DNA from 2 places in the Vibrio sp. Vb0667 genome. Region 1 is predicted to be linked to the other one. Evidence: predicted binding sites of a transcription regulator. Region 1 holds the regulator's gene; the other holds the start of a gene.
The links. Region 1 encodes PurR, which represses purine synthesis genes. Its sites were predicted from a motif close to TNANGNAAACGTTTNCNTNA; they were not measured.
Positions count from the first base shown of each region.

Region 2: the regulator PurR is predicted to act here: its motif matches at 3,463-3,482, upstream of glpX (class II fructose-bisphosphatase).

Region 1 covers NZ_JAWPOL010000005.1:82,991-90,910, forward strand. The annotation lists gene cmoM (tRNA uridine 5-oxyacetic acid(34) methyltransferase CmoM) at 1-198, opposite strand, end outside; gene elyC (envelope biogenesis factor ElyC) at 313-1,098, shown strand; gene torR (two-component system response regulator TorR) at 1,171-1,881, opposite strand; gene torD (molecular chaperone TorD) at 2,148-2,795, shown strand; gene purR (HTH-type transcriptional repressor PurR) at 3,264-4,268, shown strand; cyclic di-GMP riboswitch class I at 4,556-4,645, shown strand; gene R8269_RS08445 (TfoX/Sxy family DNA transformation protein) at 4,762-5,352, shown strand; gene R8269_RS08450 (TVP38/TMEM64 family protein) at 5,467-6,153, shown strand; gene R8269_RS08455 (DUF2007 domain-containing protein) at 6,174-6,494, shown strand; gene R8269_RS08460 (alpha/beta fold hydrolase) at 6,526-7,329, opposite strand; gene glgA (glycogen synthase GlgA) at 7,439-7,920, opposite strand, start outside.
Region 2 covers NZ_JAWPOL010000008.1:82,637-90,556, reverse strand. The annotation lists gene R8269_RS10885 (GIY-YIG nuclease family protein) at 595-888, shown strand; gene R8269_RS10880 (DUF3135 domain-containing protein) at 882-1,232, opposite strand; gene R8269_RS10875 (helix-turn-helix transcriptional regulator) at 1,393-2,013, opposite strand; gene glpX (class II fructose-bisphosphatase) at 2,398-3,405, opposite strand; gene zapB (cell division protein ZapB) at 3,754-3,996, shown strand; gene rraA (ribonuclease E activity regulator RraA) at 4,132-4,638, opposite strand; gene R8269_RS10855 (1,4-dihydroxy-2-naphthoate polyprenyltransferase) at 4,715-5,632, opposite strand; gene hslU (HslU--HslV peptidase ATPase subunit) at 6,920-7,920, opposite strand, start outside.

The sequences.
Region 1 (7,920 bases):
AGCAAGCTTTTGCGACATTTGTGCCAAACCACCACCAGCGTCTAACACTTCTAGGGGTTGCTGGTCAGCATCTAATTCACTTAGAATCTGTAGAAAATCTTCCCACACAATGATTTGGCGGATCTCCCCTTTATCGGAGCCGTAAATATTTTTTGCAAATTTGTGGGCGATATCGTCGAAATTGCGGTCTTCTGTCACTTCTGCTGAGTTATCATAACGGATTGTGCCGCTATTCTGGCACAAGGAAAGCAGGAATAAAGAGGGATACCCTCATTTTTATTATCAATTGATGTTTTTTCGGACTATTTATGTATGTTTGAGCTGAAAAAAGTAGTGTCAGCCATGCTTATGCCCCTTCCGGCATTGCTGCTGATAGGCTTGTTGGGTCTTGCTCTCATTAGTTTTACTACAAAACGTAAAACTGGCTGCTTCGTTGTTCTATTCTCTTTTGTTGGCATTTTTCTTGTTGCCTTCCAGCCTGTTTCAACCAAGCTTCTTATGCCGTTAGAGCGAGAGCATAAAGCCTTTTTGCCAGTTTCTGGCACCATCGACTACGTGATGGTTTTAGGGAATGGTCATGTTATCGATGACGAAATTCCACCCACCTCGCAGTTAAGCCGTGCAGCATTAATGCGCTTAACTGAGGGCATTCGTATTTTAAGAATGTATCCAGGCGCGAAATTAATCTTATCCGGCTATGCTGGCGGATCTGAAATTAGCCACGCGCGAATGATGGCGAACGTTGCCCTTGCGTTGGGAGTCGCGAAATCCGATATCATTTTATTAGAAGATGCGAAAGATACGTGGGAAGAGGCGCGTCAAGCGGCTGCATTCGTTCAACAAAAGGAAATTGTGTTAGTCACTTCTGCGAGTCACATGAGCCGTGCATTGTATGAGTTCAACGCAGCAGGCATTAAACCAATCCCAGCCCCGACCAACTTCTTAGCTATTAGCGAGATAAGTCAACCTTGGGATAAATACTCACCTAAAGCGCGTTACTTAGAACAAACAGAGCTTTATTGGCATGAGTACTTGGGCAGTATTTGGCAAAGGTTGCGTGATACTGTCGGCCAAACACCAATGGTTGAAGCAAACTAGTATTATCTTGAAGCCACAAAAAAGGAGAGCCGAAGCTCTCCTTTTTCTTTTTACGATTGAGTTATGTTCAAACTAGTCACCAGCAAACATATAGCCCTCGCCGTGTACCGTTACAAAAATTTGTGGGTTCTTAGGATCGAACTCCATTTTTGCGCGCATACGTCGAATAAGAACATCAATGGTGCGGTCATTCGGCGCATCCACTCGATGGCTGATCATGTTCAAAATACGCTCACGACTTAACACCTGGTTAGGGTAAGACGATAATGCCACCAAAAGTTCATACTCTGCTTTAGTTAGTTTTACTGGCTCACCGTTGCGGCTAAGTGCGCGACGTTGAATGTCGAATGTCCACTCCCCAAAGCGCACAATGTGCTCTTCACTGGTTTCATTCGCTTTCGAGCTGCCACTGCGCGCTGCTGAAATACGCCACAGCAAGTTTTTAACGCGAACTAACAGCTCTCTCAGTTCAAAAGGTTTTGTCACATAATCGTCAGCACCCATTTCTAGGCCTACGATTTTATCAATGCTATCCGTGCGTCCTGTTACTAATATGATACCAATATCCGATTGGCTACGTAACTCACGAGTAAGCATCAGGCCGTCTTCACCAGGCAGGTTAATATCCAGCATGATCAGGTCTACATCGCCCGCTTGCAAAACTTCACGCATTTCTGCGCCACTCTCTGCTTCGCTGACTTGGTAGCCCTCATTTTGGAAATACCCCGCAAGCTTACTACGAGTTACAACATCATCTTCTACGACTAATACGTGATAGCTCATTTACACCACTTTTCTGTCTTCTTATTATCCAAGACGTATTCTATTCATAACTAGTAACATTTCTAGTCATAGATACATTAAAACGCAAGATTTAGCGTTTTTATTGATTCAAAACAAGCTTGCCCATTGCTATTAATAAACGGTCATTTTTGACCATAAAACATAACAATTATAGTTACTGCTATTCATTTTAATTGATTACACTTAGGGGATATCCCTAATTGACTTTGTGATGCATGACTTGAAGCATCATTCAGGAGCCCAAAATGCAAGAAGTGAAAGCTTTTAATGAAAAACGCGCTGAAATTTACTGGTGGTTTTCGAGCTTGTTCGCAAAAGAACTAACAGAGAAAGAATTGGAAGCCTATCACAGTGTTGAAATTCGCAGTTTTCTCGCAGGTTTAGGTGAAAATGAGTCGCTGAAACCAGCTGTTGATAGCCTAGTTGATGCATTGAATCGGTTACAAGATCGTGAAGATGCACAACTAGAGCTTGCAGCTGACTTTTGTGAACTGTTTTTGAAGACAGAAAAATACGGCGCTCTTCCTTACGCATCCATGTACATTGGTGAATCAGGTTTACTGAATGACAAGCCAGCTGAGGAAATGGAAAAGTTGATGGCTGAATTTGGCGTTCAAGTAGACGAAAACCTAAAGGAACCTGCGGATCACTTAGCCGTTGAGCTCGACTTTCTCGGGAACATGATTATCCGCTCAAACGAGCTTGAACAAGAAAAACACATGGAAGAAGCCTTCGTTAAACAAAACGACTTTATCCAGCAACAATTGATGTCTTGGTTACCTCAGTTTTCAGACAAATGTAAAAAATTCGACGAATTTGGATTTTACTCGAGTGTCGCGAAACTATTAGTTGCATTTTGTAAACTAGACAGCGCCTACCTTCTTGGTGAATAATTGCCGCCTATTTTTAGGGAGCCTGCCTATCGGGCTTCCTGTATGCCTGAAAGTGACCAATTGTAAGTAACTTGGGTATAATATTCGTTTGCCTTAACTTAGCGCAAAGACGCTTGGTTATTTAGCAGTCAAAATGTGACTTCAAATACACAAATCTCTTGCTGAAAACATTGCTAGTCAGTCCACATAGGGCTAAAATGTGAGCGCAAACGATTAAATATGATTTATATGTAAACCGCTGAAATATAGCGGTTTTTGTGTTTTCTTAACAGGTTGATGGCAATTTCTCATCAGATAGAAAAAAGATAAAATTCATCGACCGATGCTGCTACGCACCCTTTTGTCGCACTTGGATCAACCGCTGCCGAGACACTTAGCGCCAATTTTAGATTGCTAGGTGTGAAACCACTAGAGCATCAGGTACATCCAATACGACATATTTCAGTAGCTCGATACAGGACACCATTTATGGCCACGATAAAAGACGTTGCTCGCTTAGCCGGCGTTTCCACTACGACAGTTTCGCACGTTATCAATAAAACGCGTTTCGTTGCAGAAGCAACGCAAGAAAAAGTAATGAAAGCCGTTGACGAGCTGAATTACGCGCCAAGTGCCGTTGCACGCAGCCTAAAATGCAACTCAACTCGTACGATTGGCATGTTAGTAACTCAATCAACTAACCTATTTTTCTCAGAAGTGATTGATGGCGTTGAGAGCTACTGTTACCGCCAAGGCTATACTCTGATTTTATGTAACACAGGCGGGATTTACGAAAAACAACGCGATTACATTCGTATGCTGGCTGAAAAGCGCGTTGATGGCATCCTTGTGATGTGTTCTGACTTAACCGAAGAACTAAAAGAGATGCTTGACCGTCATGCGGACATTCCTAAAGTGGTCATGGATTGGGGCCCAGAGAGCTCACAAGCAGACAAGATCATGGATAACTCAGAAGAAGGTGGCTACATTGCAACCAAACATCTGATTGACAATGGTCATACGGATATCGCTTGTCTAAGCGGTCATTTTGAAAAGCTTGCTTGCCAAGAGCGCATTGCAGGTTTCCGTCGCGCAATGAGCGAAGCGAACCTAGCTGTAAATGAAGACTGGATCCTTGAAGGTAACTTTGAATGTGATACGGCCGTATTAGTTGCAGATAAAATTACCGCAATGGACAAGCGCCCGACGGCGGTATTCTGTTTTAACGACACAATGGCTCTAGGCCTAATGAGCCGCTTGCAACAAAACGGGATCAAAATTCCTGAAGATATTTCAGTGATCGGCTACGACAACATCGAGCTTGCGGAATACTTCTCTCCACCGCTAACGACTATCCACCAACCTAAACGTCGTGTTGGTAAAAATGCATTCGAAATTCTACTTGAGCGTATCAAAGATAAAGAACACGAAAAACGAATTTTCGAAATGCAACCTGAGCTTGTAATTCGAAATACTGTGAAAAAAATGAACTAAATTTCACTGTATTTAACCGTGTTAAATAAGCGCTCTACAGGGGCGCTTATTTTTTTGGGAAAATTAAGCATTCTCTAATACTTCACACTGCTCTAATAACAATTGACTAACGTTAACTCCCTGTTTTATATAAATGTAATATATATTAAGAACTCCTTTTCAAAGGCCAATTTGCACCTTTCCATATGCAAAATAGAGCATTCAATCTATCATTTTTATTGAACCAAAATCACACTTTTAACGCTAAACCGTGATGTTAATTCAATATAAGAAGTATGCTCATTGTGTCACGCACAGGGCAAACCATTCGAAAGAGTGGGACGCAAAGCCTCCGGCCTGAACCATATTACGATATGGAAGGTAGCGGGGTTACCGATGGCAAGTGTGTAAGCAATGACTTTACTCTGTAATGACATTGTTTTTACGCATGTTTGCTACTCTCTCGGACCTGACTTTTGGTGGCGTAATATTAATTACACCGAGATAACAAAACATGGATAAACCGATACTCAAAGACTCTATGAAGCTATTTGAGGCACTTGGTAATATCAAGTCGCGCTCAATGTTTGGTGGCTTCGGACTATTCGCTGATGAAACAATGTTTGCACTAGTGGTAAACAATCAGCTTCATATCAGAGCAGACCAAAAAACTTCATCTGACTTCGAGAAACAAGGGCTAAAGCCTTACGTTTATAAAAAACGTGGCTTCCCAGTCGTTACAAAGTACTACGCTATTTCCAGCGATTTATGGGAATCAAGCGAACGCTTAATCGAAGTAGCGAATCAATCATTGAAAAAGGCAAAGCTTGAGAAAGAACAGCAAGCAAGTACAAAGCCTAACCGTTTGAAAGATTTGCCTAACTTACGACTGGCTACCGAGCGCATGCTAAAAAAAGCCGGCATCGAATCCGTAGAGAAGCTTGAAGAGGAAGGTGCGCTTAACGCCTATAAAGCGATAAGAGATACGCACTCTGCAACCGTCAACATTGAGTTGCTATGGGCACTAGAAGGTGCTATCAACGGCACTCATTGGAGTGTGGTACCTCAAGCTCGCCGAGATGAGTTGATGAACGGCCTCCAATAAAAGTCGGCCTAAAAACTATCTTGTAAAACCGCAGTCTAATCTGCGGTTTTTTTGTGAAATTTTTTCGGTTTTCCTACTGTCTTATTACATATATCCCAAATTGGAATCAAAATTATGAATAAGAAACTGATTTTAGGTCTCATCCTACTAGCGGCTATCGTCTTTTTAGGTATTAACTTTGGCCAGTATTTAACCTTAGAGAATGCAAAAGCCCAACAAGAAGCACTAACTACATACATCGATCAGAATTTTGTATTCTCGGCTGCGATTTACTTTTTTACCTACATTGCAATTACCGCTTTTTCTATCCCAGGAGCGGCAGTAGTCACCTTACTTGGTGCAGCCTTATTTGGTTTTTGGACAAGCTTGCTACTGGTTTCTTTCGCTAGCACTATGGGGGCAACACTGGCCTTCTTGAGCAGCCGATACTTATTGCGTGACTGGGTACAAAACAAATTCGGAAATAAACTCAACGCAATTAATCAAGGTGTCGAAAAAGACGGAGCTTTTTATCTATTTTCCTTGCGTCTAATCCCTGTATTCCCTTTCTTTCTAATCAACTTACTGATGGGCTTAACGCCGATGTCTGTAGGTAGATTTTATCTCACTAGCCAAATAGGTATGCTGCCAGGCACAGCCGTATATCTGAATGCAGGTACTCAATTAGCAACAATTGAAAGCCTATCGGGCATTGTTTCACCCGCAGTATTAGCGTCTTTTGCGCTATTGGGACTATTTCCAATCATCACTAAATGGGTTATGAATAAAGTAAGGCCGACACCAAGTCAGCAAAACTCGTAATTGGTGAAGTGGGTATTTTGATGAAAATATTTATCGCTAAAAACCCAGCAGAAGCACACATTGTATGTGAGCTGCTTAAAGTGGAACAAATTTACTGTGAAGTTCGCGGAGAAGGTATTTTCGGCTTAAAAGGAGAACTGCCGTTTGGTGATGATACCGATCCTTATGTGTGGCTTTTTGACACTGCACAAAAGATGAAAGCTGAAGAAATAGTAAAAGCATATCGAAAACAATCCGATAGGCATGAGTATCAAGATTGGCAATGCCCAAAATGTCATGAAATAAACGAAGGGCAATTTGGTGCATGTTGGCAATGTGGATATCAACTAGGAGAGCTATAGCGGCTCTCCTATTCAGTGGATGCACTCAGTTTTAAGCACATACAGCTTGCTGTTTAATAAACTCGATGGAGTGTTGATTGAAGTCTTCTGGACGCTCTACATTGCATACATGACCACAATTCGGGATTTCTCGTAGAATGCTGAGCTTATGCGCTGCAACCATTTCTTTGACAGGTTTAATAAACATGTAATCCCTGTCGCCCATTAAGTAAAGAGTCGGAATGGGTAACTCTCGATCTTTAAAATATTTCATTAACGGATTTACATCAGCGGCAAGAATAAACCAACGTTTAAATTCTTTTTGGCAAAGCTTCTTGGCTTCGCGAATAAAAAGGTGGCGAGATTCTCGTTGGCTTCTTTGAGGCATAACAATATAAGCGAACAGTTTGTAGAGCCACATGTACGGTAGGATATGCTTACAAAAACTACCTAATTTCACCAATATCTGAGAACGAGTGTTAAGCCTTGTGACAGCACCGCCGAGCACCATCGAACGTACGCGCTCTGATGACAATTCAGCAAGGTTTCGAACAATAATAGTACCAAGCGACATACCGACAAAATGAGCGGATTGGATCTTTAAATGGTCCAATACTTTCAAAATATCTTGGGTAACTTCCGTAAAGGTATAACGGCTAGCAATGAGCTCTTTAAGTAACTGATTTGACTTTCCATGACCTCTTAAATCGATCAGCAATAAGTTAAAGTGTTGCTTGTAAGCTTTAATTTGCTTGAACCAGATAGAAGAGCTACCACCAGCACCGTGCACAAATACAACCCACTCATTACTAGTAGGGTGCAAATAGGTTTTATGAAAAAGTAGCGGCTGGGTCATATTGAGTATCAAAAAGATCGTGCTATTGAGTAAAAAGCCATCCTACCACACTCCCCTTACTCAAGATAATAAAGGCACCTCATTAGGTGCCTTTCGTTACAATTTTAAGTCAAACTAACGCTGAGTGGTAAAGCTGCAAATAAGATTCTGCGGCCTTTTGCCAACAAAAGTCTCGTTGCATCGCGTGCAACTGTACTTTATTCACTTCAGGCTCGTTTTGAGCGTAGAGCAACAGTGCCCTTAGCATCGTTAACAACAATGCCTGCGGTGTCGGTTCGAAAAAAACAAACCCCGTTGCTTCAGATGGGTTTACATCATAATCGCTAACGCTGTCCTTTAAGCCACCAACACCGCGTACTATCGGTAATGTCCCATAAGCCATACTATAGATTTGGTTTAAGCCACATGGTTCAAACTCAGAAGGCATCAAGAAGAAATCAGAACCAGCTTCAACGATATGCGCAAGTTCATTGTCATACGCTTCTACAAAGGCAAATTTGCTAGAAAACTGCGCGGCAACCTCTCGTAACTGAGCGGCAAGAACAGGGTCTCCGGTCCCAACGACAACTAGCTGAACATCGTGCTTTAAAA
Region 2 (7,920 bases), on a different contig from region 1:
AGAATCTATCATCCGATTGTACGGTGGTTTAGGTGAACGGGAAAGAATAGGAGCTTGCTGTTACGAGATTTTTAGTCTCGCTAAGGCTCGCTAGAATGACGAGCTCTTTTTATTTAGAGGCTCTTAAAGTCATCGTCATTCTGAACAACGAGGAACGAGGTGGTTCAGAATCTATTATCCGATTGTGCGGTGGTTTAGGTGAGCGGGAGAGAATAGGAGCTTGCTGTTACCAGATTCTTAGTCTCGCTGCGGCTCGCTAGAATGACGGACTCTTTTGATTTAGAGGCTGTTAAACTCACCGTCATTCTGAACTGCGAGGAATGAGCGTGGTCCAGAATCTATCGTCCGGTTGAGCAGTGGTTAAGCTGAGCGGGAAAGAATAGGAGCTTGCTGTTACGAGATTTTTAGTCTCGCTAAGGCTCGCTAGAATGACGATCCTTTTTGGTTTGGAGGCTGTTAAAGTCATCATCATTCTGAACAGCGAGGGACGAGTGTGATTCAGAATCTAGGCGCAGAGTGCTCTGAGATTGAAATAAACTGCCTGAGCTTGCGAATTACAACGGAAAAGTAACAGCGAATAATGAAGGAGAATGAATCATCGATAAGACACCTTGCGTTTATATCCTAACGTCAAATAACAACGCCGTTCTCTACATAGGTGTTACCAGTCAGCTGCCCCAAAGAATATGGCAACATAAAAATGGAGTAGTGGAAGGATTTACTAAGAAATACAACGTTCATAAGCTCGTTTGCTTTGAGCTATTCGACGATATGGCTACGGCTATAAACCGAGAAAAGCAGCTCAAGCAGTGGAAGCGTGAGTGGAAGTTAGCCTTGGTAAGAGAAACGAACCCTAACTTTCTCGATCTATCTACTGAGTATCAGTAAAAATCATCCCTATCTTTAAACGCATTTAAGCTAACCACATCCGCTTTTTGTGTCGGTGTCGCTTCCCCTTCTAGCGCTGCTTTGAACTTTACGACCTGTTTTTGCAACTCGTTCATCAATACCACATTGGTGTGATGAGGGTTTTTACACGTGCTGATGACTCTATCAATGTGGCTTTGTTGAGCCCACAATCTTTCTTTCATATCTTCTGATGCGCTTTCGATCATCTCTTTCGCCATCTCATGACGAAATTGCTCAAAAGCTTCTGGGTCTCGCTCTGCCATTTGAACCATTTCATCGAATGGAGGAAGCGTTTGGGATGGGATATGACGTAGAGTAGACATCGATGCTCTCCAAATCCTTATGGAAATTGCCTTTAGTTACTAAAAGCCTATACCACTAGAAAGAGGAGAGAGGATGAATTCTTCAGCCGTCTCACTTATAAGAGAAGCTTTCAAGCTTGAGATTGAATAAGTGCGGCATGTCGATGCTTGGTTGTGGTGGTTACTGCAGTTGTTGGATGCGGTAAACGCAGCGTCTTTGGCCACTAATGATGTGTTCGGTACGCTCTACTTTGGTGTCACGTCCAAGTAAAGACTGAAAGACACTTAATTCTGATTGGCACAAGCTTGGGCAGCGAGTTGCGGCTTTACAAATCGGACAGTGATTTTCGATCAAGATGAATCCGTTCTCATCTTTCTCGAGCTCTGCCATATAGCCTTCTTGCTCTCTTAATGTGACGAGTGTTTCTAGTTTGCTTTGCAGAGAGTCGCATTGCTCAAGATGCTGACGATAACTTTGTAACGTGAGTTTTTCCCTTTCTGATGTGACTTTTTCCAGTCCATCTTTGCCAAAGATATGTTCGACAGCTTCTATAAACTGAATAGTCAACTCACCGTGACGGTCAGCAAATTGCTCATGACCTTTTTGAGTGAGAGACCAATGACGAGCAGGGCGACCGACTTTTACTTTTACGTCATGGATAGAAAGAATGCCATCATCTTCTAAACTTTGCAGGTGCTGACGAGCCCCCATGGTTGTCATCCCTAGCTCAGAAGAGAGTTGTTTTGCAGTGACGGAGCCATCACGCTTAACGATTTGCAATATCCTATCTACGGTCTTCATATACCCACCATTTATACGTCAGTACATATTATGCGCGATAGGGTTAGTAAAGAAAAGTGTTGACTTAATTTGAGTGTGGATTTGTAGGCGCTATGTTCATATGAGTCAATATATGTCGTCATTCTGAACAGCGAGGAACGAGGTGATTCAGAATCTATCGTCCGGTTGAGCAGTGGTTAAGGTGACCAGGAAAGAATAGCAGTCTGCTGTTACCAGATTCTTAGTCTCGCTGGATCTCGCTAGAATGACGAGTTCTTTTGATTTAGAGCTTATTAAAGTCTCCGTCATTCTGAACGGCGAGGGACTAGGTGATTCAGAATCTACTGTCCGGCTGTGCGGAAAGAAAGGCTCAAACTCAGATTGAGCTAGAGCCTCGGGAAATGCTTAAAGAATAATATCGCGTACTTCTGGATCTTTACGATCTAGGTAGTGAGTCGACTTAATGCGACGAATAGTACGGCATCGACCGCGCACGAGCAGCGTTTCTGTGGTCGCTATATTGCCTTGACGAGAGATACCTTCCAGCAAGTCACCTTTAGTGATGCCTGTAGCTGAAAATACCACATTGTCGCTACGAGCCATGTCTTCCATTTTGAGGACAACATTCGCTTTTACGCCCATTTCATCGCAGCGTTTTAGTTCATCTGCGCCGTAAATGCGGTTTTCTTCAGTATCGCCTTTTACTTCGTGACGAGGAAGCAGGCGACCGTGCATATCACCGTCTAGCGCTCGAATTACCGCCGCTGATACTACCCCTTCTGGCGCGCCACCAATACAGTACATCATGTCCACTTCACTGTCTGGCATACAAGTCAGAATAGAGGCAGCCACGTCACCATCAGGCACCGCAAAGACACGCACGCCCATTGCTTGCATTTCTGCAATAACGTTATCGTGGCGAGGTTTCGCAAGGGTAATAACGACTAGGGTATCAAGTGGCTTGTTCAGGGCTTTTGCTACGTTCTCTAGGTTTTCTTTTAACGGCTTTTCTAAGTCAATTACGCCTTTTGCACCAGGGCCAACAACCAGTTTTTCCATGTACATATCTGGCGCTTTAAGAAAGCTGCCTTTCTCACCTGCGGCAAGTACGGCTAGTGCGTTCGATTGTCCCATTGCCGTCATACGCGTTCCTTCAATCGGGTCGACTGCAATATCTACTTCATCACCACCCATACCCACTTGCTCACCAATGTACAGCATTGGCGCATCATCGATTTCACCCTCACCAATGACAATTTCACCACTGATATCTGTTTTGTTCAGTAGCGTGCGCATAACTTCAACAGCTGCGCCATCGGCTGCGTTTTTATCGCCACGGCCAAGCCATTTGTAACCAGCCAGAGCTGCACCTTCAGTCACACGGGAAAATGCCATTGCTAAATCGCGTTTCATGATGTCTCCAAGTAAGCAAGAGGGAAGAAGAATTTGCGCGGCGATTCTATCACAAGGTCGAGTAAACGTTTGCCTTTTTGCGAGGCTTTTACTTTATCTAACTTGAATTTGATCAATACTTAGGGCGATTTTCAGCGTAGCGAGACGCAAAATCCTTGCTCAAAAATGCTTCGGCGACAAGAAAAGTCAGCGTTTAGTGAGATTGCGCTGATTTTTTGACCGAATGATGCAAAATATCGAATATAGTGAGTGTTTCTCATCGCGACGCTGAGTAGAATGAACCTTATATAGGTTAGGTGTGCATCAATCTCGCACATCGTCCCAACGGAATAACATAGGTAGGCCAAGATGTCTTTTGAAGTACTAGAACAACTAGAATCTAAAATTCAAACTGCAGTTGACACAATCACTCTTCTTCAGATGGAAGTCGAAGAGCTGAAAGAAGATAAAGCTAAACTTGCGGAAGAAGCGAACGAGCTTCGCTCTCAACGTGAAGAGCTAGAGCAAAAAGCACAACAAGCACAGCAAGAGCACGCACAATGGCAAGAGCGCATTCGTGCACTACTTGGCAAAATGGACGAAGTGGAATAATTCGGCTTCTTCATTCCAAATTAAAAACACCCGCGTTAAGCGGGTGTTTGTGTTTTAGGGAAGTAGAAAATGTTAAGACAAGGCTAGGCGCTAAGAGCCAAGAGAAGACCCTATAACTTAGACACCTAAGACTCGCTATGCTTCTTCATCCAACTCTAAATCAATATTCAATGGTTCAGGCGACAGGATAATTCCGGTGCTATCAGCATAAATATAATCTTCAGGTAAGAAGCTGACGCCGCCAAAGTTGACTGGTACATCCAATTCGCCAATCCCCTGACTGGTCGCTCCAACAGGAATAGAAGCGAGGGCTTGAATGCCTAAGTTCATATCTTCAAGTTCATCTACTTCACGAACACAGCCGTAAACGACAATGCCTTCCCACTCGTTTTCTTCCGCAATGGTTGCGATTTCTGCATCGATAAGGGCTTTACGTAGGGAACCGCCACCGTCAATTAACAAAACGCGACCAAGTCCATCTTGCTCTAATGTCTCGCGGATCAACGAATTATCTTCAAAACACTTGATGGTGGTGATTTGCCCGGCAAATGAAGCGCGACCGCCAAAGTTACTGAACATTGGTTCAACCACATCTACCTGATCGAGGTAGATATCACAGAGTGCTGAGGTATTGTATTCCATAGCGTACCTTTCTAAACAGAAATTGGTTGTCTTTGAGTATATCTAGGCATTAAGTCAATGCAATGACAATCCTTTTTTAACTTACTAGAGTTTGAGCTACCACAATTGTTGCAAACAAAACGTTGGTGACTAAAGAGCATTTCACGATGACTGGCATCATTGGTGCTATCTGAGCGGGCTTTTGTGTATGCCAAACCGCTTTACCATGATCGGCCACGAAATAAATACTAAGTAAAAATGGCAAGCTAATCCAAACGGGTTTGTCTTGAATTAACAAGTAAGCCGCAAAGGCAAGAATAGCACCGCCAAGTAAAACAAAGTGGTAATGCTTGGCTTTGCGTTGACCCAATCGCACTGCGACTGTGCGTTTACCACACTCTCGGTCGTTCTCGATATCACGCATATTGTTGATGTTGAGTACTGCAACGGCGAGTAAACCGCAGCCTAGAGCAGGTAAGAATAGCGTGGTATCTACGTGACCAGTATGCAAGAAATAAGTACCGGATACGCCGAGTAAACCAAAAAACAAGAAAACTGAAATATCGCCAAGCCCCACGTAACCGTATGGTTTGCTACCCATGGTATAAGCAATGGCTGCGAGAATGGCCAGAATTCCCAGCCCGATAAAAGTGACAATGCTTTCCAGTGAACTTAGTGAATAGAAAACCAACACCAAGCCTGAAATGGCGGTCAGAGCGATGTTAAAGATAATCGCCTGTTTCATCTGTTTCGCACTTACCGCGCCTGACTGCATCGCTCGTAATGGGCCGAGGCGTTTGTCGTTATCTGTACCTTGAACGGCATCGCCATAGTCGTTTGCCAGGTTGGACAGAATTTGCAGCAATGTCGCGGTTACGAAAGCCATGATGGCAATCGTCAGTGAGAAATGACCCGCCGAGTACGCGAGCACGCTACCTGTTAAGATAGAGACCAATGCCAGAGGTAATGTTTTTGGACGAGCGGCTTCAAGCCAGATCTGTAGAGATTGTTTCATGGAAATTTCGTGCTAGTAACCAATGTGCCCAGTATAAGCACAAAGAGGCAGATACGCTATTGACCTAAAACAACTCAACTAGAAGTCAAAGGGTTATTCAGAATCTATCATCCGGTTGTGCTGTGGTGAAGGTGAGTGGGAAAGAATAGGAGCTTGCTGTTAGCTGAGTCTTAGTCTCGCTTGAGCTCGCTAAAATGACGAGGTCTTTTGATTTAGATGTTGTCAAAGTCACCGTCATTCTGAACAACGAGGAACGAGTGTGATTCAGAATCTATCGTCCGGTTGTGCAGTGGTGAAGGTGAGTGGGAAAGAATAGGCGTCTGCTGTTAGCAGATTCTTAGTCTCGCTGGATCTCGCTAGAATGACGAGAGCTTTTGATTTAGATGTTGTCTAAGTCACCGTCATTCTGAACGGCGAGGAACGAGTGTGATTCAGAATCTATCATCCGATTGTGAAGTGTTACGGTGAGAGAGAAAGAATAGGCGTCTGCTGTTACTAGATTCTTAGTCTCGCTTGAGCTCGCTAGAATGACGAGATCTTTTTGATTTAGGTGTTGTCACAGTAACCGTCATTCTGAACAGCGAGGAACGAGGTGATTCAGAATCGATCATCCGATTGTGCGGTGGTTAAGGTGAGTGGGAAAGAATAGGCGTCTGCTGTTACCAGATTCTTAGTCTCGCTTGAGCTCGCTAGAATGACGAGATCTTTTTTGATTTAGGTATTGTCAAAGTCACCGTCATTCTGAACAACGAGTGTGATTCAGAATCGATCATCCGATTGTGCGGTGGTTAAGGTGAGTGGGGAAGAATAGGCGTTTGCTGTTAGCAGATTCTTAGTCTCGCTTAAGCTCGCTAGAATGACGAGGTCTTTTGATTTAGATGTTTTCAAAGTCACCGTCATTCTGAACAGCGAGGAACGAGGTGATTCAGAATCTATCGTCCCAATAGTGCGGTGGTGAAGGGGAGTGGGAAAGAATAGGCGTCCGCTGTTACCAGATTCTTAGTCTCGCTTGAGCTCGCTAGAATGACGAGCTCTTTTGATTTAGATTTTGTCTAAGTCACCGTCATTCTGAACAGCGAGGAACGAGTGTGATTCAGAATCTATCGTCCGATTGTGCGGTGGTGAAGGCGAGTGGGAAAGAAAGGCGTTTGCTGTTAGCAGATTCTTAGTCTCGCTTAAGCTCGCTAGAATGACGAGAGCTTTTGATTTAGATGTTGTCAAAGTCACCGCCATTCTAAACAAAAAGCCCAGAAACAAGGTTCTGGGCTTTGGTGGGATAGATTGCGGTTAAAGAATAAAGCGGCTTAGATCTTCATCTTCAATCGTGTCGCCTAGGCGCGCTTTCACATAAGCGGAATCAATAACGAATTTAGCGCCAGATTGCTCCGCTGCGTCGTAAGAGATTTCATCCATCAAGCGTTCCATTACGGTGTGTAAGCGACGAGCACCGATGTTTTCTGTGCTTTCGTTGACCGTCCATGCCGCTTCCGCGATTTGCGTGATGCCGTCTTCTGTGAATTCGATGTCCACATCTTCCGTTTTCATCAACGCAACGTACTGCTCTGTTAGAGAGGCTTTTGGTTCTGTCAGAATGCGTTTGAAGTCGTTGCTGCTTAGTGCTTCTAGCTCAACACGAATTGGTAGACGACCTTGCAATTCTGGGATCAAGTCAGATGGTTTTGCCACTTGGAATGCACCAGATGCAACAAACAGAATGTGGTCTGTTTTTACCATGCCGTGCTTGGTTGATACCGTGCTGCCTTCAATCAATGGAAGTAGGTCGCGCTGAACACCTTCGCGTGAAACGTCTGGGCCTGAGCTCTCGCCACGTTTACAGATCTTGTCGATCTCATCGATAAATACGATGCCGTTGTTTTCAACGTTGAAAATCGCTGCTTCTTTCAGCTCTTCTTGGTTAACCAGTTTCGCCGCTTCTTCTTCCGCTAACGCTTTCATTGCGTCTTTGATTTTCAGCTTACGTTTTTTCTTGGTGTCGCCAGCTAGGTTTTGGAACATGCCTTGCAGCTGGTTAGTCATCTCTTCCATACCAGGAGGCGCCATGATCTCTACGCCCATTTGTGGTGCGGCTACGTCGATTTCAATTTCTTTATCGTCTAGTTGGCCTTCACGCAGTTTCTTACGGAAGATCTGGCGAGTGTGAGAAGACTCTTCTGTTTGCTCTGCTTGACCCCAGCTATCACGTGCTGGTGGCAGTAGCGCATCAAGAATGCGTTCTTCCGCTTGTTCTTCTGCGCGGAATTTCACTTTTTCCATCGCTTGTTGATGCG